Regions from separate parts of the Streptomyces sp. NPDC008092 genome, predicted to be linked through region 3. Evidence: riboswitches for the same ligand, from Rfam matches in the RefSeq annotation. Region 3 holds a riboswitch; each other region holds the start of a gene.
The links. A riboswitch is a leader RNA that binds a small molecule or an ion and turns the genes downstream of it on or off. The one in region 3 is predicted to bind S-adenosylmethionine.
Positions count from the first base shown of each region.

Region 1 (4,593 bases), on a different contig from region 3:
GAAGGGCCCGTACCCCGGGAGGCACGGGCCCTTCGAACAAGTACAGAAGAACGTCGCTGTCAGTCGGCGCGTGCTTCAGCTGGTCGCCAGCCGGACCATGTCCGCCTGCGGCCCCTTCTGGCCCTGCGAGATCTCGAAATCGACCCGCTGGCCTTCTTCCAGGGTGCGGTAGCCGTCCATCTGAATCGCGCTGTAGTGGACGAAAACATCCGCACCACCGTCGACCGCGATGAAGCCGTACCCCTTCTCCGCGTTGAACCACTTGACGGTGCCCTGAGCCATGCCTAACTCCCCTATTACTGGCCCTTGCACAGATCCACACTTCGCGGATCCGGGTCAGACCTCACCCCCCATTGGTTGGGGGCGTGCGCCGGAACGCGTCGACCGCGGCTGAATGTATCTGTCCAACTGCCGTCTGCAACAGGTCAATCGGACGAGAATTCTGGACGGAAGGGGTCCGGAATGTAGCAAGAATTCGGCCGAATTCAGGGCAAGTCGGGCCCCGTAAAGGTCACAAAAGCCGCATATAACCCGCATACTTTGGCTACTTCTTGCCGGGCTCGCGGTATCGAATACGGGGCTCCCGACCTGGAGATCGGGACCGTGTTCCCCAACTGTACCGCGCTCAACCACACAGAATTGCCCCCTCCGCTTCTCTCACGGAGGGGGCAATCAGATGAACAGTCGGTGATCGGCGTTACCGAAGGTAATGTTCGGTCATTCGATCAGCCTGTCATGCAGGTCAGCAGGTCAGCCGCCGGCGACGGCCGGGATGATGGAGACGCCGGCGCCGTCCGGGGTGGCGGTCTCCAGGCCCTGCTCGAAGCGGACGTCGTCGTCGTTGACGTACACGTTGACGAACCGGCGCAGCTTGCCCTGGTCGTCGAGAACGCGTGCGGAGATCCCGGTGTGCTTCTTCTCCAGGTCCGAGATGACCTCGCCGAGGGTGGCCCCTTCGGCGGCGACTTCGGCCTGACCACCGGTGTAGGTGCGCAGGATGGTGGGGATGCGAACGGTGACGCTCACGTTTTTACCTCCGGTCTGGGCAACGCCCTAATTCTCGGGGGACTCAGGCGAGCCCGGCTTCGCGGAAAGACTCCAGATTCGGGCGAATGGTCGCGGTGAGCCCGGTTCCCGCAACCGCGTCCAGCGTCTTCAGTCCATCACCGGTGTTGAGTACAACGACCGACTTCGCCGGATCAATCAGCCCATTCTCAATGAGCTTTTTGGTGACTCCAACCGTCACCCCGCCGGCCGTTTCCGCGAAGATTCCCTCGGTCCGCGCAAGCAGCTTGATCGCGTCGACGACCTGTTCGTCGTTCACGTCCTCCACCGCACCGCCGGTACGCCGCGCGATGTCGAGCACGTACGGCCCGTCGGCCGGGTTGCCGATGGCGAGGGACTTGGCGATGGTGTTCGGCTTCTGCGGGCGGACCACGTCGTGGCCCTCCTTGTAGGCCACCGACACCGGCGAGCACCCCTCGGCCTGGGCACCGAAGATCTTGTACGGCCTGTCCTCGACCAGCCCGAGCTTGATCAGCTCCTGCAGACCCTTGTCGATCTTCGTGAGCTGCGAGCCGGAGGCGATCGGGATGACCAGCTGGTCCGGGATCCGCCAGCCGAGCTGCTCGCAGATCTCGTACGCCAGGGTCTTGGAGCCCTCCGCGTAGTACGGCCGCAGGTTGACGTTGACGAAGCCCCAGCCCTCGCCGGCCGGGTCGCCGATCAGCTCGGAGCAGAAACGGTTCACGTCGTCGTAGTTGCCCTCGATGCCGACGAGCTCGCCGCCGTAGATCGCGGCCATGACGATCTTGCCCTGCTCCAGGTCGTGCGGGATGAACACACAGGAGCGGAAGCCGGCCCGGGCGGCGGCGGCACCGACCGCGCCGGCCAGGTTGCCGGTGGACGAGCAGGAGAGGGTGGTGTAGCCGAAGGCGCGGGCGGCCTCGACGGCCTGGGCGACGACGCGGTCCTTGAAGGAGTGCGTCGGGTTGCCGGAGTCGTCCTTCACGTACAGCCCGCCGGTGACCCCCAGCTCCTTCGCCAGGTTGTCGGCCTTGACGAGCTTGGTCCAGCCGGGGTTGATGTTCGGCTTGGTCGCCACGTCCGCGGGGACGGGCAGCAGCGGCGCGTAGCGCCAGATGTTCGCGGGACCCGCTTCGATCCGCTTCCGCAGCTCCTCGGTGTCGTAGGCCGAGAAGTCGTACGCGATCTCCAGCGGGCCGAAACACTCCTCGCACGCGAACACCGGACCGAGCGGGACGCGGTGACCGCACTCGCGGCAGCTCAGGGCAGCGGCGGGGCCGAGGTCTACGGTGGATTCCGTGGTGCTTGCAACAGTCTGCACAGCCATGTGAGGCGAGGCCCTTTCTCCTCATCTTCCTCACGACGCATCTCGCCGTGAGACGGATTTGGCACCTTCCCTAGCCGGGAGCCTCGCGAGCGATCGACACTGATCGGCGATCTACGAGAACCGACTGGAGGGTTGCCGGGGCTTCAACGGGCCGTTTCCCTCTGCCCCTCTGGATGAGCGGTATGTGGTTGTCAACGCCGGGTGACCCCAGGACATGCGATGGTCATCGGCGTTGTTCAAGACTGTAACCGAAGGCCAGGACAGTTGAGTGAGTCGTCCGAACCGCGAGATGGATCACACGTCGCCGTGTGGCCGTGACAGTGAGGAGCCGCTGACCGTGCTGGAAGAAGTCGAGCGCTGGCTGGCCACCCGCTCCTGGTCCGTAACCGACCGTCCGCTGCACCGGATCATGGCCGCCAAACGGTCCTCCGGGCAGACGGTCAGCGTCGTGCTGCCCGCGCTCAACGAGGAGGAGACCGTCGGCGACATCGTCGCGATCATCCGCCACGACCTCATGCAGCAGGTGCCGCTCGTCGACGAGATCGTGGTCGTCGACTCCGGCTCCACCGACCGCACCGCGGCCGTCGCCGCGGCGGCCGGCGCCCGCGTCGTGCACCGCGACGCGATCCTGCCCCGCATCCCCGCCGTCCCCGGCAAGGGCGAGGTCCTCTGGCGCTCCCTGCTGGTCACCACCGGGGACGTCGTCTGCTTCATCGACGCCGACCTGCGCGACTTCTCCTCCGACTTCGTCACCGGCATCGTCGGCCCGCTCCTCACCGACCCGGACGTGGACCTGGTCAAGGCGATGTACGACCGCCCGCTCGGCGGCGCCGCCGGACAGGGCGGCCGGGTCACCGAGCTGATGGCCCGCCCGCTGCTGAACATGCACTGGCCGCAGCTGGCCGGCTTCGTCCAGCCGCTCGGCGGCGAGTACGCGGCCCGCCGCTCGCTCCTCGAACAGCTCCCCTTCCCGGTCGGCTACGGCGTCGAGCTGGGCATGCTGGTCGACGCCCTGCACCTGGTCGGCCTCGACGCCCTCGCCCAGGTCGACGTCGGCGTCCGCAAACACCGCCACCAGGACGGCCAGGCCCTCGGCCGGATGTCCGCCGCGATCTACCGCACCGCCCAGCTCCGCCTGGCCCGCGGCCACCTGATCCGCCCCTCCCTCACCCAGTTCGAACGCGGCGAGGACGGCTTCGAACCGCGCACGTACTCCGTGGACACGGAGGAACGGCCGCCGATGGCGGAGATCGCGGAGTACGCCGAACGCAAGGTGGCGTGACGTCGCCGCAGGGCCGCGCACCGAGTGGCGTGACGCCTTCGTACCGGGCGGGCACCGGATGGCGCGTCTTCGCCGTACGGCCGTATACGGCGGCGCGTCGGGCCCGGCCGTACGTTTGAGCGTTTACGGGCCGGGCTAGGTTGACGCGTATGGCTTCCCCCATGGCTTCCACCGGCGGTGCCGAGGTGCTGGTCGCGTCCAACCGCGGCCCGGTCTCGTACGACCTGCGCGAGGACGGTTCGCTGCACGCCAAGCGGGGCGGCGGCGGACTGGTCTCGGGGCTGTCGGCGATCGGGCCGGACGCGAACGCGGTGTGGGTGTGCGCGGCGCTGGGCGACGGCGACCGGGAGGCGGTGCGGCGGGCCGGGGGCGGCCGGCTGCCGGCCGAGGACAGCGGCGGGCAGCAGGTCCGGATGCTCGACATCGACGCGGACGTGTTCTCCGACGCGTACAACGGCATCGCGAACTCGGTCCTGTGGTTCGTCCACCACATGCTCTACCAGACCCCGCTGGAGCCGGTCTTCGACGCGGAGTTCCGGCGCCGGTGGGCGTCCTACCAGGCCTACAACCGCGCCTTCGCGGAAGCGCTGGCGCAGGAGGCGGCCGACGGCGCGGTGGTGGTCATCCAGGACTACCACCTGGCGCTGGCCCCCCGGATGCTCCGCCGGCTCCGCCCCGACCTGCGGATCGGCCACTTCTCCCACACCCCCTGGGCGCCGCCGGACTACTTCCGCCTCCTCCCCGACGACATCGCGGCGGAGCTGCTGACCGGGATCCTGGGCGCGGACCACGCGGCGTTCCTGACGCGGCGGTGGGCGGACGCGTTCGTCGCCTGCTGCCACGCGGTGCTGGGACCGGGGATCCCGGCCGCCGATCCGTCGTCGGGCGGGACCCGGATCGGGGTGCACGGGCTGGGGGCCGACGCGGACTTCCTGCGGAAGCGGTCGCACGAGCCGGA
Region 1 covers NZ_JBIBHY010000005.1:573,544-578,136, forward strand. Annotated here, with positions in the region: gene ACFZB3_RS19015 (cold-shock protein) at 76-282, opposite strand; gene ACFZB3_RS19020 (ubiquitin-like small modifier protein 1) at 751-1,026, opposite strand; gene thrC (threonine synthase) at 1,070-2,353, opposite strand; SAM riboswitch class I at 2,372-2,533, opposite strand; gene ACFZB3_RS19030 (glucosyl-3-phosphoglycerate synthase) at 2,691-3,635, shown strand; gene ACFZB3_RS19035 (trehalose-6-phosphate synthase) at 3,797-4,593, shown strand, end outside.
Region 1: it holds a riboswitch for S-adenosylmethionine, as region 3 does, so the genes downstream of both, thrC (threonine synthase) here and ACFZB3_RS24645 (ABC transporter permease subunit) in region 3, are expected to answer to the same signal.

Region 2 (4,593 bases), on a different contig from region 3:
TGCTCTCCGGCACCGGTGTCCGCTTCACCGAGGGCGCCATCCTGTCGATGCCGATCGTCGGCACGTACATCTCGTACTTCCTCTTCGGCGGCGAGTTCCCCGGCCACGACTTCGTGGGGCGGTTCTACTCGATCCACATCCTGCTGCTGCCGGGCATCATGCTCGGCCTGGTGGTGGGCCACCTGATCCTGGTCTTCTACCACAAGCACACGCAGTTCGCGGGCCCCGGAAAGACCGAGAAGAACGTCGTCGGCATGCCGCTGCTGCCGGTCTACATGGCCAAGGCCGGAGGCTTCTTCTTCCTGGTCTTCGGTGTCATCGCGGCCATCGCGGCGACCACCCAGATCAACCCGATCTGGGCCATGGGCCCCTACCGCCCGGACCAGGTGTCCACCGGCGCCCAGCCCGACTGGTACATGGGCTTCGCCGAGGGCCTGATCCGCTACATGCCCGGCTGGGAGATCAACTTCTGGGGCCACACCCTGGTCCTGGGCGTCTTCATCCCGCTGGTCCTGTTCGGTCTGGTCCTGGGTGCGATCGCGGTCTACCCCTTCATCGAGTCCTGGGTCACCGGCGACAAGAGCGAGCACCACATCCTGGACCGCCCGCGCAACGCCCCGACCCGTACGGCCTTCGGTGTCGCCTGGGTGACGGTCTACATGGTGGGCCTGATCGGTGGTGGCAACGACCTCATCGCCACCCACTTCCACCTGTCGATCAACGACGTGACCTGGTTCGTCCGGATCTTCTTCTTCGCCGGACCGGTGATCGCGTTCATCGCGACCAAGCGGATCTGCATGGGCCTGCAGCGCCGGGACCGCGACAAGGTGCTGCACGGTCGCGAGACCGGCATCATCAAGCGGCTGCCGCACGGTGAGTTCATCGAGGTCCACGAGCCGCTCTCGCAGGAGCAGCTGCACACCCTCACGGCGCACCACCAGTACGAGCCGGCCCAGGTCGGCCCGGCGGTCGACGAGAACGGTGTCGAGCGCAAGGTCAAGGGCTCCGAGAAGCTCCGCGCCAAGCTGAGCAGCGCCTACTACGGCGAGGACAACCAGATCCCGAAGCCGACCGTCGAGGAGTACAAGGAGATCACGAGCGGCCACGGCCACCACTGATCGACCGCGTCGCCACGCCACAGCCGAAGGGCCCCGTCCGTACACCGGACGGGGCCCTTCGCGGTGCCCGGGGCTGGATAGGGTAGGCCGTGAGACCTTCATTCCGCGTACGACGATCAGGAGCGGCCCCATGAGCGCTGTGACCCCCGCTGGAGGCGACACCGCGGCGGGCCGTTCCTGGCCCGAGGTACTGAACGCGCTGCTGTACGGCCAGGACCAGAGTGCCGAGGCGACGGCCTGGGCGATGGACCAGATCATGCGTGGCCAGGCCACCGACGCCCAGATCGCGGGCTTCGTCGTCGCGCTGCGCGCCAAGGGCGAGACGGTCGAGGAGATCAACGGGCTCGTCCGCACGATGTACGCGCACGCCAACGTCATCGAGGTGCCGGGCCGCACCGTCGACATCGTCGGCACCGGCGGCGACGGCGCGAAGACGGTGAACATCTCCACGATGTCGGCGCTCGTGGTGGCCGGCACCGGCGCGAAGGTCGTCAAGCACGGCAACCGCGCGGCCTCCTCCGCGTCCGGGGCCTCCGACGTCCTGGAGAAGCTCGGCGTCAACCTCGACCTGACCCCGCAGCGGGTCGCCGAGGTCGCCGAGGAGGCGGGCATCACCTTCTGCTTCGCCGTCAAGTTCCACCCGGCGCTGCGCTACGCGGGCGCCGCGCGCGGCCAGCTGGGCATCCGCACGGTCTTCAACATCCTCGGCCCGCTGACCAACCCCGCGCAGGTCCGCGCCCAGGCGGTCGGCGTCGCGGACCCCCGCATGGCCCCCGTGGTCGCGGGCGTCTTCGCGGAGCGCGGCAACTCCTCCCTGGTCTTCCGCGGCGACGACGGCCTCGACGAGCTGACGACGACCGCCACGTCCCACGTCTGGATCGTCCGCGACGGCAAGGTCACGGAGGAGACCTTCGACCCCCGCGAGGTCGGCATCGACCTGGTCCCCGTGGAAGCGCTCCGGGGCGGCGACCCGTCGTACAACGCGGAGGTCGCCCGCAGGCTGCTGGACGGCGAGCGGGGCCCGGTGCGGGACGCGGTGCTGCTGAACTCCGCGGCGGCGCTGGTGGCCCTGGACCCCGGCGCCGGAACCCTGGCCGAGGAACTGCGCGCCGGCATGGACAGGGCGGCCGAGTCGATCGACTCGGGCGCGGCGAAGCGGGCACTGGAGCGCTGGGCGGCGGCGACGAACAGGTAGGGGCTGCGGTCGGCCCGTGGCGGTGTCCCGTCATCCGGACAGGAGTTGCGCGGCGGCGATCACTTCACCTACGTTTCTTTCCAGGTCATGAGTGACAGTCATGAGGCCCCGGCCGACTGTCCGGCAACCCTCCGTCCGTGGCGGGGTGCCCCGGGTGAAGACCAGGCCGCAGGCAGCGAGGTCTGCGGCAAGCGCGGACCCCTCGTACACCAGGGGTCCTGGTCGTCGAGGAGTCTCCCGTGAGCAAGCGAATGCGATAGGGCCGCAGAGCCCCGCCTCCGCATCCCCTTTTCCTTTTTCCCCGTGCCGGAGCCGCGGTCGTCCGCGCGCTCGCACGGTGATTCCGCCTTGCCTCTCACGGGAGTTCCGCCATGTCCGTCTCCACCGCTGCCGCCGCCCGGTCCGTTTGTGCCCCGCTGCCCGTTCTGGGCCGGGATGTCACCGTCCCCCTCGTCACCGGCGGCGAGGTCACCTACGCCGCCCTCGACTACGCGGCCAGCGCCCCCGCCCTCCAGCGGGTCTGGGACGACGTGGCGGCGTACGCGCCCTACTACGGCAGCGTCCACCGCGGCGCCGGCTACCTCTCCCAGCTCTCCACGGACCTCTTCGAGAACGCCCGGAAGGCCGTCGCCGAGTTCCTCGACTGCCGCCCCGACGACCAGCTGGTCTTCACCCGCTCCACCACGGACTCCCTGAACCTCCTGGCCCGTGCCCTCCCCGCCGACTGCCAGGTCTTCGTCTTCGAGACCGAGCACCACGCCTCCCTGCTGCCGTGGCAGGACGCCCGCGTCACCTACCTGAACGCCCCCCGCACCCCGCGCCAGGCCGTCGAGACCCTGGAACGCGCCCTCGCCGACCGCGACCCGTACGGCCCGGCCCTGGTCTGCGTCACCGGCGCCTCCAACGTCACCGGCGAGCTGTGGCCGGTACGGGAGCTCGCGGCCGCCGCGCACGCGCACGGCGCCCGGATCGTCCTGGACGCCGCCCAGCTGGCCCCGCACCACCCCGTCTCCGTCCAGGACCTGGACGTCGACTGGGTCGCCTTCTCCGGCCACAAGCTGTACGCCCCCTTCGGTTCCGGCGTCCTGGCCGGCCGCGCCGACTGGCTGCAGGCGGCCGAGCCCTACCTCGCGGGCGGCGGCGCCAGCCGCAGGGTGACCCGGCGCGAGGACGGGGGAGTGGCCGTGGAGTGGCACGAGAGCGCCGCCCGGCACGAGGCGGGCTCGCCCAACGTCATCGGCGCCTACTCCATCGCCTCCGCCTGCAAGGCGCTCACCGAGGCCGGCTTCGAGGCGCTGGTCGCCCGTGAGCAGCACCTGATCGAGAAGGTCCGGGCCGGGCTGGCCGGGGTCCCCGAGGTCCGGGTCCTCTCCCTCTTCGGCGACGACGCCCCCCGCGTCGGCGTGATCAGCTTCGTGGTGGACGGCTGGAACAGCTCCCACTTCGCCGCCGCCCTCTCCGCCGAGTACGGCATCGGTGTCCGCGACGGCCTCTTCTGCGCCCACCCGCTGGTCAGGACCCTGCTGGGCTCCGACCCGCAGACCCAGGGCGAGTGCGGGGCGCCGGAGGCGGCACCGGGCGAGAAGTCCCTGAACGCGATCCGGGTGAGCTTCGGGGCGGGGACGCCGGACGAGCACGTGGAGCGCTTCGTGAACGCGGTGCGGGAACTGGTGACGGAGGGCGCCAAGTGGTCCTACCGCACGGAGGACGGCCGCTGCGTCCCGGCGGTGAGCTGACTTACCTGTTTTTCAGGGGCGCGGGGAACTGCGCGACCAGCCACGACGTACCCGCAGCGGACCACGGCGCTTCGTGCCCGGCTGCGGACCGGTGGGGGCTGGTCGCGCAGTTCCCCGCGCCCCTTTGGGGCGCGTTGCAGTCGGGGCGCCCCGAAACGTACTGGCTCAGCTGTCCAGGCCGATCGCGAACGCCGCCTCCAGGTCGTGCTGGGAGTACGTGCGGAACGCGACGTGCGTGTCCGTGGCCTCCACGCCGGGGATCTTGCTGATGGAGCCGGGGATGACCTCGGCCAGGTCCTCGTGCTGCTTGACCCGGACCATGGCGATCAGGTCGTACGTACCGGTGACGGAGAAGACCTCGCTGACGCTCTCCAGTGCGGCGATCCGTTCCGCGATCTCGGGGATCCGGTCCACGCTGGTCTTGATGAGGACGATCGCGGTGATCACGGCTGGTTCTCTCCCTCGGGTGCCGGAGCTGGGGCGACCTTCACTTTAGTCGCCCGCCCGTCGCCCACCACCCCCCTTCCGAGGCCGCGCTTCGCGC
Region 2 covers NZ_JBIBHY010000006.1:452,596-457,188, reverse strand. Annotated here, with positions in the region: gene ACFZB3_RS22015 (cytochrome b N-terminal domain-containing protein) at 1-1,118, shown strand, start outside; gene trpD (anthranilate phosphoribosyltransferase) at 1,249-2,313, shown strand; SAM riboswitch class IV at 2,397-2,513, shown strand; gene ACFZB3_RS22005 (aminotransferase class V-fold PLP-dependent enzyme) at 2,685-4,049, shown strand; gene ACFZB3_RS22000 (Lrp/AsnC family transcriptional regulator) at 4,215-4,496, opposite strand; gene ACFZB3_RS21995 (rhomboid family intramembrane serine protease) at 4,493-4,593, opposite strand, start outside.
Region 2: it holds a riboswitch for S-adenosylmethionine, as region 3 does, so the genes downstream of both, ACFZB3_RS22005 (aminotransferase class V-fold PLP-dependent enzyme) here and ACFZB3_RS24645 (ABC transporter permease subunit) in region 3, are expected to answer to the same signal.

Region 3 (4,593 bases):
GCGGGCACACCGCGTCCGTGAGCGGCGACGGCACCGCCCGGCCGGCCTCGTCGACGTACTCCAGGGTGGTCTGCAGCTCCGGGTCGGCGACCGGGTCGGTGAAGAACACCGCCTGGAAGGCGGCCTCCCAGCCGTGGCCGCACCGCCCGCAGCGGAACGCGAAGGTCTCGGGCACGGCACCCGGCACCGGCCCGGGACCCGGGGGCTCGGTCATCGGCTCCGGCTCCTGTCACTCGGCCTTCCCCACCAGCGCACCGCCCCGGCCGGCCGGCGGCAAGTCGGGGCCGGGTGTCCCAGGCGTGGACGCCCCCTTGACGCCGGGCGGGGGCCGATCGACACTCCAGTTGGGAATCCTAGTGAAAAGGTAGGGAAAGATGGGTCGCCTGCGCACGCTCACCGGCAGCCACCGCCGCGAGAGCCCCGCGCCCTGGCCGGCCCCCCTGCTCACCTCCCGCCGCCACCTCGACCTGCTGCGGATGTGCGGCGCGACCGGCCGCAGAGGCTGAGCGCCCGATCCCGGCCGTACGGGCCGGGTGCCCGTCCGCCGGGACGCACCACGGCTCACCGAGCCACGGCGCATCGAGCCATCGAGTCACGACCCATCGACTCACGACCCACCAAGTCACGACCCGCCGAGAACCCACCGACGAACGCTTCCGCCGCGCGTACGTCCGCGCGCCCGCCCCGGGGAGACGCATGTCCATCACTCCACTCGCCGCCCTGCCCTCCGTCCGCACCGCCCCCGCCTTCCGGGGCCGCATCGGCCGCGACGCGCGCAGCGGCCACTACGCCGTGCCGCGCCGCTACCGGCTGCACCTGTCCACCGCGTGTCCCGACGGCCTCCGGATCGCCGTCGGCCACAGCCTGCTGGCCCTGGACGACTGTTGTCCGGTCACCTTCCTGCCCGCCGTCCCGGACTGTCCCGACGGCAGCCACGCGGTACTGCGCCCCCTGTACGAGGCCAGTGCGCACCGCTACTCGGGACCGGCCCTCGCGCCGGTGTTCAGCGACGGATGGTCCGGCCGCATCGTCAGCACCCACAGCCGGGACATCCTGCGCGACCTGGACCAGCACTTCGGCGACGGTGCCGCCCGGCTCTACCCGTGCGGTGCCGAGGCCGAGATCGAGGCCGTCGAGCGGCTGTGCGCCGAGGACGTCGAGCAGGCCGCGCAGCGCGCCGGGCGCGAGGGCGGCGACCCGGCGGCGCTGGAGACGCTGCTCGCCGCCCTGGACGAACTGGAGCACCGGCTGACCGGGGTGGAGTTCCTGGTCGGCGGTCAACTCACGGCCGCGGACATCGAGTTGTGGGTGACCCTGGTGCAACTCGACACCGTGCACCGCAACCACCTGGACGCCGCCGCCGTGCACGCCGTCGCCGGCCACCCGGTGCTGTGGGCCTACGCCCGGCGGCTGGCCGCCCACCCGGCCTTCGGCGTTCACCTCGACCTCGACGGCATCGCCCGCCGCCACCACGGCCGTTGCCAGGGCCTGGAGGCCGCCGGCGCGGCCGTCCAGATCCTGGACTGGGCGGGCCACGCGGCGGACGCTCCCGGCGTTCCGCGCAGGTGAGAGCGGTCCGAACCGTTTCGCCAGTCGGACAGGCGTTGACATTCGTTCGGGCAACTGCGTTACTTACGGACCAGAACGGTCATGAGCGTCAGCATCAAGCCCTGGCTTGCTGACCGGCAACCCTCGCATCGCGGTGGGGTGCCCCAGGTGACGACCGGACCGACGACGTTTCGGCAAGCGACGATTCGGTAAGCGCGAGGCCCTCCCGGGGCCGGCACGACAGTGACAGGTGACGGACATGTACGCAGCTTCCAGGACGGCCCAGCGCCGCGCCGCGGGCTGCGTACGCCCGTACCCGAGCCCGCTCGTCGCCGACCGCGCCGTCGACCTGCTCCGTGTCAACAGCGCCCTGTGTAGCGCGTGTACCGCACCGGGCTGTGCCCGCTGTCGGATCTGACCAGGCCTTTCCGCCGGTTTTCCGCAGCTTCGCACCCCAGCGTCCCCGTCGAGACACCGGCCGCCCGGTGTGCCGCCGTCCGCCCAGCCCCCGTGCCCGCGCGCCTCCGCGCACCGTGCCGTGCCCGAACACGGCCCGGTGCGCGGCCACCGCCGTGGGACACGTGGGCGTCCGACTCCGCCGGAGCCCGCCATGAGTGAACCCCCAGGCGCCACGATCGCCGCCCCCGAGGCGCCCCCCGCAGCCGACGAGCCGTCACCACCCCTCGCAGCACAGCGCGTTCAGCCACTGCGCAGGCCCGGACGGTGGATCGCCACCGCCGTCGTCCTGGTCCTCGTCGTCCAGTTCGCCCACGGACTGGTCACCAACCCCTTCTACCAGTGGGACCGCTTCGGCTACTGGTTCCTGCGGCCGACCATCCTCGACGGACTGGCCATCACCCTCGAAGTCACCGCCTACAGCGCGGTGCTGGGCCTCCTCGGCGGCATCCTGCTCGCCCTGGCCCGGCTGTCGAAGAGCCCCGTGCTGCGCGCGGTCAGCTGGACCTACGTGTGGGCGCTGCGCTCCGTACCGCTCATCGTGGTCCTGCTCTTCCTCTACAACTTCAGCGCCCTGTACAAGACGTTGAGCATCGGCGTCCCCTTCGGGCCGGCCTTCTTCTCCTTCGACGAGTCGAAGCTCGCCACCGACATGGTCGTCGCCGTCATCGGCCTCAGCCTCAACGAGGCCGCCTACGCGGCCGAGGTGGTCCGCGGCGGCATCCTCTCCGTGGACCAGGGCCAGCACGAGGCGGCCGCCGCGCTCGGCCTGCCCAAGGGCTACCAGTTCCGGAGGATCGTGTTCCCGCAGGCGCTCAGGTCGATCACCCCGAACTACGTCAACCAGCTGATCGGCCTGATCAAGAGCACCTCGCTGGTCTTCTACGTCTCGCTGCTCGACCTCTTCGGCTCCGCGCAGAGCATGGGCTCCACCTACCCCGGCGACATCGTGCCGCTGCTCCTGGTGGTGACCGTCTGGTACCTGATCCTGACCAGCGTCGTCTCCGTCGTCCAGTTCTACGTCGAGCGGTACTACGCCCGAGGCGCCACCCGCACGCTGCCCCCGACCCCCCTCCAGAAGCTGCGCACCGGCCTCACCGACCTGAGCGCCCGCATCCGCCGGGAGGCCGCGGTATGACCGCCACCGACACCCTGGACACGGCCCCCGCCGCCCTGGAGATAACCGGCGTCCACAAGTGGTACGGCGCCCACCGCGTCCTGGACGGCATCGACCTGACCATCCGTCCCGGCGAGGTCACCGTCGTCCTCGGCCCGTCCGGCTCCGGCAAGTCCACCCTCCTCAGGGTCATCAACCACCTGGAGAAGCCCGAGCGCGGCCACGTCAGCATCAACGGCGAGCCGATCGGCGTGAAGCGGCAGGGCGACCGGCTGAAGGAGCTGAGCGAACGCGCCATCCTGGCCCAGCGCGGCCGGATCGGCTTCGTCTTCCAGAACTTCAACCTCTTCCCGCACCTGACCGTGCTCGACAACGTGGCCGCCGCCCCGGCCGCCACCGGGAAGCTCAGCAGGCCCGCGGCCCAGGCCCTGGCCAAGGAACTCCTGGAACGGGTCGGCCTCGGCGAGCGCATCGGCGCCTACCCCCGGCAGCTCTCCGGCGGCCAGCAGCAGCGCGTCGCCATCGCCCGCGCCCTCGCCCTGCGCCCCGGCGTGATCCTCTTCGACGAGCCGACCTCCGCCCTGGACCCCGAACTCGTCGGTGAGGTCCTCGCCGTCATCAAGGACCTGGCGACCAGCGGCACCACCCTCGTCATCGTCACCCACGAGATCGGCTTCGCCCGCGAGATCGCCGACCGGGTCGTCTTCATCGACGGCGGCCGGATCGTCGAGCAGGGCCCGCCCTCCGAGGTCCTCGACAACCCCCAGCACGAGCGGACCAGGGACTTCCTCAGCAAGGTCCTCTGAACCGCACCCCTCTCACCGCACCTCAACCACACCTTTCACCGCAACACGAAGGACAGACAGCCATGCCCACGCTCCTCACCCGACGCAGCCTGATCAGAGGCATCACCGCGGCGACCGCCGTCGCCTCCCTCGCCACCGGGCTCGCCGCCTGCGGGGGCGACAGCGACGCGGCCACCACCACGGCCGCCGCGAAGACCGGCGAGGTCGTCATCGGCCAGGTCTCCAACGGCGCCGCGACCCAGACCACGATCAAGGTCTCCGAGGTCAAGTCCATCAGCGCCGAACTGCCCGACTCCGTCAGGAAGAGCGGCAAGCTCGTCATCGGCGAGGGCGCCCTGCCCGCCGGGTTCCCGCCGCTGGCCTACGTGGGCAGCGACCAGAAGACCCTCACCGGCTCCGAGCCCGACCTCGGCCGCCTGGTCGCCGCGGTCTTCGGCCTCAAGCCCGAGATCCAGAACGCCACCTGGGAGAACATGTTCGTCGGCATCGACAGCGGCAAGGTCGACGTGGCCTTCTCCAACGTCACCGACACCGAGGAGCGCAAGAAGAAGTACGAGTTCGCCTCCTACCGGCAGGACAACCTCGCCTTCACCGTGCCGAAGAAGAGCACCTGGAACTTCGACGGCAACTACGAGAACCTCGCCGGCAAGACCGTCTCCGTGAGCG
Region 3 covers NZ_JBIBHY010000007.1:359,586-364,178, forward strand. Annotated here, with positions in the region: gene ACFZB3_RS24630 (hypothetical protein) at 1-214, opposite strand, end outside; gene ACFZB3_RS24635 (hypothetical protein) at 375-506, shown strand; gene ACFZB3_RS24640 (glutathione S-transferase C-terminal domain-containing protein) at 697-1,569, shown strand; SAM riboswitch class IV at 1,647-1,770, shown strand; gene ACFZB3_RS24645 (ABC transporter permease subunit) at 2,159-3,142, shown strand; gene ACFZB3_RS24650 (ATP-binding cassette domain-containing protein) at 3,139-3,927, shown strand; gene ACFZB3_RS24655 (transporter substrate-binding domain-containing protein) at 3,990-4,593, shown strand, end outside.

Region 4 (4,593 bases), on a different contig from region 3:
CTTCACCGACGACGGGTTCAAGGACGCGGTCCAGAAGGACACCGGAATCCGTCCGCCCTGGGCGGCGGAAGCCTTCGCCGATCCGGACACGGACGTGCGGCAGTCCATCGCGCGCATCAAGTCGGACCCCTTCGTCGTGCACAAGGACCGCGTCCGCGGTTTCGTCTTCGACGTGGCCACGGGCAGGCTCTCCGAAGTCCTCTGAGCGTCACGGTCCGAGGAGGGCGGCGACCCCGACGAGGTCCACGGCGCGGCGGCGGGCCAGAGGCTCCGAGGCTCGGGGGCGGACATGCGGATCGGGGACGCGGCGGCAGCGGCGGGGACCACCCCTCGGGCACTGCGGTTCTACGAGGAAAGGGGGCTGCTGCCGGCACCGCGGCGCACGGCCGCCGGGCAACGTGAGTACGGGCCCGACGAGGTGGCCAGGGTCCGGGTCATCCGTGAGCTGCTGGCGCTCGGTCTGACCGTCGAGGACCTGCGCAGTCTCGCCGACCGGCTCGCCATGCTCGGCGAGCTGCCCCCGGGGCGCTGCGGGCACCCCGACAGCGACCGGCCCGGCTCCGGGGTGATCGCCCGCAGGCTCGCGGCCCTCGACACCGAGATCGACCGGCTGACCCGACTGCGCGAAGGGCTCGTCCTGCGTACCTTCGGCCAACCGTGACGACACGTCGGCGGCGCCGAGTGCCCGGCCCCGGCCCGGCCGGCTGCCGGCGGAGGCGGCGGTCAGCACCGCCGTCGGCACGGCCTCATTGTTGCCCGGCGAGAGCGCTGCTGAAGTGGGTCACCGGGCGCTCCAGGCGTTCGCCGTCGAGGGTGATGTCGACAACCTCGTTGTAGAAGGCGAGGAGCCCCTGGACGGCGCCGACCGCGGGCAGCGGGTCCGGGTAGCTCCAGACGACGTCGGGCGGGACGTCGGCCTCGCCGCGCCAGGACCAGTACTCGGCGGTGCCCTTGTACGGGCAGCCGGTGTGGTGGCCGGTGGCTTCGAGCAGGTCGAGGCGGACGTCCTCACGCGGGATGTAGTAGCGGGTGGGCAGGCCGGTCTCGAAGAGCAGGACCGGCCGGCGGGTGTCCGCGACGACCGTGCCGTCGATCTCGACCACGAGGTGCCGGCTGCTGGGGATGGCGTCGACCCGCTTGTGCGGGTCACGGGGGTGGACGAAGATCTCTTCCTCCTCCTCGTACCAGTGGTCCAGGCCCCGCCCGACGCGCCGGAACCACTCGAAGGCGATGTGGTCGGCGAGGTCGGCGGCCGGGAAGGTCCAGGCGGCGTTCTCCAGCAGTTCGCCGTCGGCCTCGACGTCGTAGAAGATTCGCGAGCCGGTGTGGGTCCCGGTCGGCGGGTTCTTCGCGGGCTTGAGGAGTTCCTCGCGTACCTCGGCGCGCGGGAACGCGTACAGCGGCACGGGCACCCCGGGCTCCCAGACGAGGACGGGATGGCGGCTGTCGACCACCGTGACGTCGCCCTTGCGGCCGCGCACCCAGCGCTCGCTCGGCTCCCACAGGAGTCCTTCGGGGGTGGTCCGCACGGCCTGTGCGGTGGGGAAGGTGGTCATGAGCGGCTCTCCCTCGGCTGGTTCACGCGGTGACCTCGGCGACGTGGGGCGGTTCCGCGCCGGGCGGCCGGCTGCTCGGGGCGGCCGGAGACCCACAGGTACTCCTCGACGATGCCACTGGCACGCTCCCACACCGGGACGGGTTCGAAGGCGGTGCCGCCCGGGTCGGCGAAGGCCGGGAGGGGTGACACGACCGCCATGGCCGGGCGGCGCCTGTCGCGCCCGGATGCCCGCGACGCCGGTCCGGATCCGGGTGAGGGCCCGACGCGGCGGAGGTGAAGGCGGCGGCGGAAGGGAGCGAGTGGTCAGCGACGGGTCTGGGCGAACCGGTCGGCACGGCGGCCCGGACAGAACGGGTCGAGCAGCACGACGTCTGCCTGACCTGCGGTCTCCATGGCCGGATCAAAGCACACCGAACAAGGTGCGTCCACCATCCGTCCCGCCACATGAGACGACCCCGTTCACCGGACAGGGCGTCACATTGCGCCATTGACGTACGCCAAAATCGATCCGTAGCATCACCAACGGCATTGAGTGTCAGCGTCAAGCCCTGGCTCGCTGACCGGCAACCCTCCCGCGCGGTGGGGTGCTCCAGGTGAAAGCCCGGCGGGGTCACCGATGACTCCCGCAAGCGCGTGGTCCCGTGACCGGGGCCGGAGACGGGGAGGTTGGACATGCGGCACAGCGACGACTCCGCTGCCTCCCCCGCCGACGCCACGGCGTACTCCAGGCTCTCGCGCCGGCGCCACATCGATCTGAAGCGCTCGACCAGCTGCCTCTGTCGGGCCTGACCGGCCCGGCTGCCACCGGCTGACATCCGTCACCGGCCCAGGCCCCTTCGCGCCGCCCTTTACCCTCGCCGCCGGTTCCCGGTGTCGTCCGCATGCCAACCCCCCTTTTCTGCACAGCGCACACCCGGCCGGAGCCGATCCGTCCGGGCCGCACACACCGTCGTGCCTCCGTGCATCCGTGCGTGGTCGTGCCCCGGTGACACGAGTAGGAGAAAGCCCTCCGTGACTGCACTTCCGGATTTCAGACCCTCCCGATGGGCGCCCCTGGCCGCGCTCCTGACCACCAGCGTCCTGCTGACCGCGTGCGGTTCGGGCGACGACGGCTCCGGCGCCGGCAGCGGCCGGGCGAGGTCCGGCGGCACCCTGACCTTCGCGGTGGGGTCCGACGCCGGCTGCGTGGATCCGCAGCAGGTCGGCAGCAACGACACCATCTACTCGGTGCGCCAGATCGTGGACTCCCTGACCGACCAGGACCCGAAGACCGGCAGGATCGTGCCCTGGCTCGCCAGGAGCTGGGACATCAGCGCCGACGCGACCACGTTCACGTTCCACCTGCGCTCGGGGGTCACCTTCAGCGACGGGTCGAAGCTCACCGCGCAGGTGGTCAAGGACAACTTCGACGCGGTGCCGGAACTGGGCGCCCTGGGCACTCTCGCCGAGGGCTACCTGAGCGGCGTCAAGAGCACCGCCGTGGTCGACCCGCTCACCGTCAAGGTGACCTTCCAGCAGCCCAACGCGCAGTTCCTGCAGGCGACTTCGACCCATTCGCTGGGGATCGAGTCCTCGGCGAGCGTGCGGAAGACCCCGCAGGAGAAGTGCAGCGACGGGGTGGTCGGGTCCGGTCCGTTTGTGCTGAAGCAGTACGTGCAGAACCAGTCGGTCACCCTGGCCAGGCGCACCGGGTACGACTGGGGCTCCTCGCTCTGGTCGAAGAAGGGCGAGGCCTACCTGGACAAGCTGGTGTTCAAGGTCGTGCCCGAGGCCGGGGTGCGGGCCGGCAGCCTCCAGTCCGGGCAGGTGGACGCCATCAGCAGCGTCGGCAAGGCCAACGAGGCGGCGCTCAAGGGCGGCCAGGTCGCCCTGCGGAGCCGGGCCAACCCCGGTGTGGTGTTCGGCCTGGGGCTCAACAACTCGCGGCCGCTGCTGAAGGACCCGAAGGTCCGTCAGGCGATCTCGGCCGCCGTCGACCGGAAGCAGATCGCCGACACCGTTTTCCCGACCGGCACCCAGCCGGCGACCAGCATCCTGGCGCACACCACGCCCGACTACACGGATCTCTCCGCGGACCTCGCCCTCGACACGGCCAAGGCCAAGTCCCTGCTGGACCAGGCCGGCTGGCGGTCGGGCAGCGACGGCGTCCGCACCAAGGACGGCAAGAAACTGACCCTGACGATCAGCTGGTTCCCGAACGCGGCCACCAACCAGCCCGCGCTGGAGCTGGTCCAGCAGCAGCTCAAGGCCGTCGGGATCGGCGTGGTGCTCAAGCAGCTCCCGGTCACCCAGTTCGCCACCACGCTCCAGTCGGGTGACTTCGACGTGGTGTGGGGGAACACGACCCGCGCCGACCCGGACATCCTGCGCAGCTCCTTCTCCACGAAGCTGGCCAACTTCTACCACCTGCCGGCCAGTTCGCTGGACACGGCGCTGTCCGCGCAGGCCGCTACCACGGACACCGCGAAGCGCAGGCAACTGGTCGGCGAGGCACAGCGGTTGATCGTGCAGAACGCCTACGACATACCGGTGGTGGAGCTCCAGACCCAGCTGGGCGTCTCGAACAAGGTGCACGACCTCGCGTTCGACTCCGGCAGCCGTATCCAGCTGCACGACACCTGGATCGGCTAACGGATGCGCCGCTATGTGATCAAGCGGCTGGCGCAGGCGGCCGGAGTGCTGTGGGCGGCGTACACGGTGTCGTTCCTGGTGCTGGACTTCCTGCCCGGCGACCCGGTCTCGGCGATGGCCGGGGCCGGGATGGACTCGGGGCAGGTGGATCCGGCCCAACTCGCCGAGTTGCGCCACGAGTACGGCTTCGACAAGCCGGTGCTGGTGCAGTACGCCGAGTACCTGGGCCGGGCGGCGCGCGGGGACTTCGGCGACGCGGTCTCCACCGGCCGCCCGGTCACCTCCACCCTGGCCGACGCGCTGCCGCAGACGCTCCAGCTGACCGGTGCCGCGCTGCTGCTCGCGGTGGTCCTCGGCGGCGGCCTCGCGGTGGCGGCGACGTACACCTCGCGGCGGTGGCTGCG
Region 4 covers NZ_JBIBHY010000002.1:515,127-519,719, reverse strand. Annotated here, with positions in the region: gene ACFZB3_RS07285 (carbonic anhydrase) at 1-205, shown strand, start outside; gene ACFZB3_RS07280 (MerR family transcriptional regulator) at 290-661, shown strand; gene ACFZB3_RS07275 (DUF427 domain-containing protein) at 747-1,556, opposite strand; gene ACFZB3_RS07270 (hypothetical protein) at 1,553-1,756, opposite strand; SAM riboswitch class IV at 2,083-2,196, shown strand; gene ACFZB3_RS07265 (putative leader peptide) at 2,231-2,347, shown strand; gene ACFZB3_RS07260 (ABC transporter substrate-binding protein) at 2,570-4,189, shown strand; gene ACFZB3_RS07255 (ABC transporter permease subunit) at 4,193-4,593, shown strand, end outside.
Region 4: it holds a riboswitch for S-adenosylmethionine, as region 3 does, so the genes downstream of both, ACFZB3_RS07265 (putative leader peptide) here and ACFZB3_RS24645 (ABC transporter permease subunit) in region 3, are expected to answer to the same signal.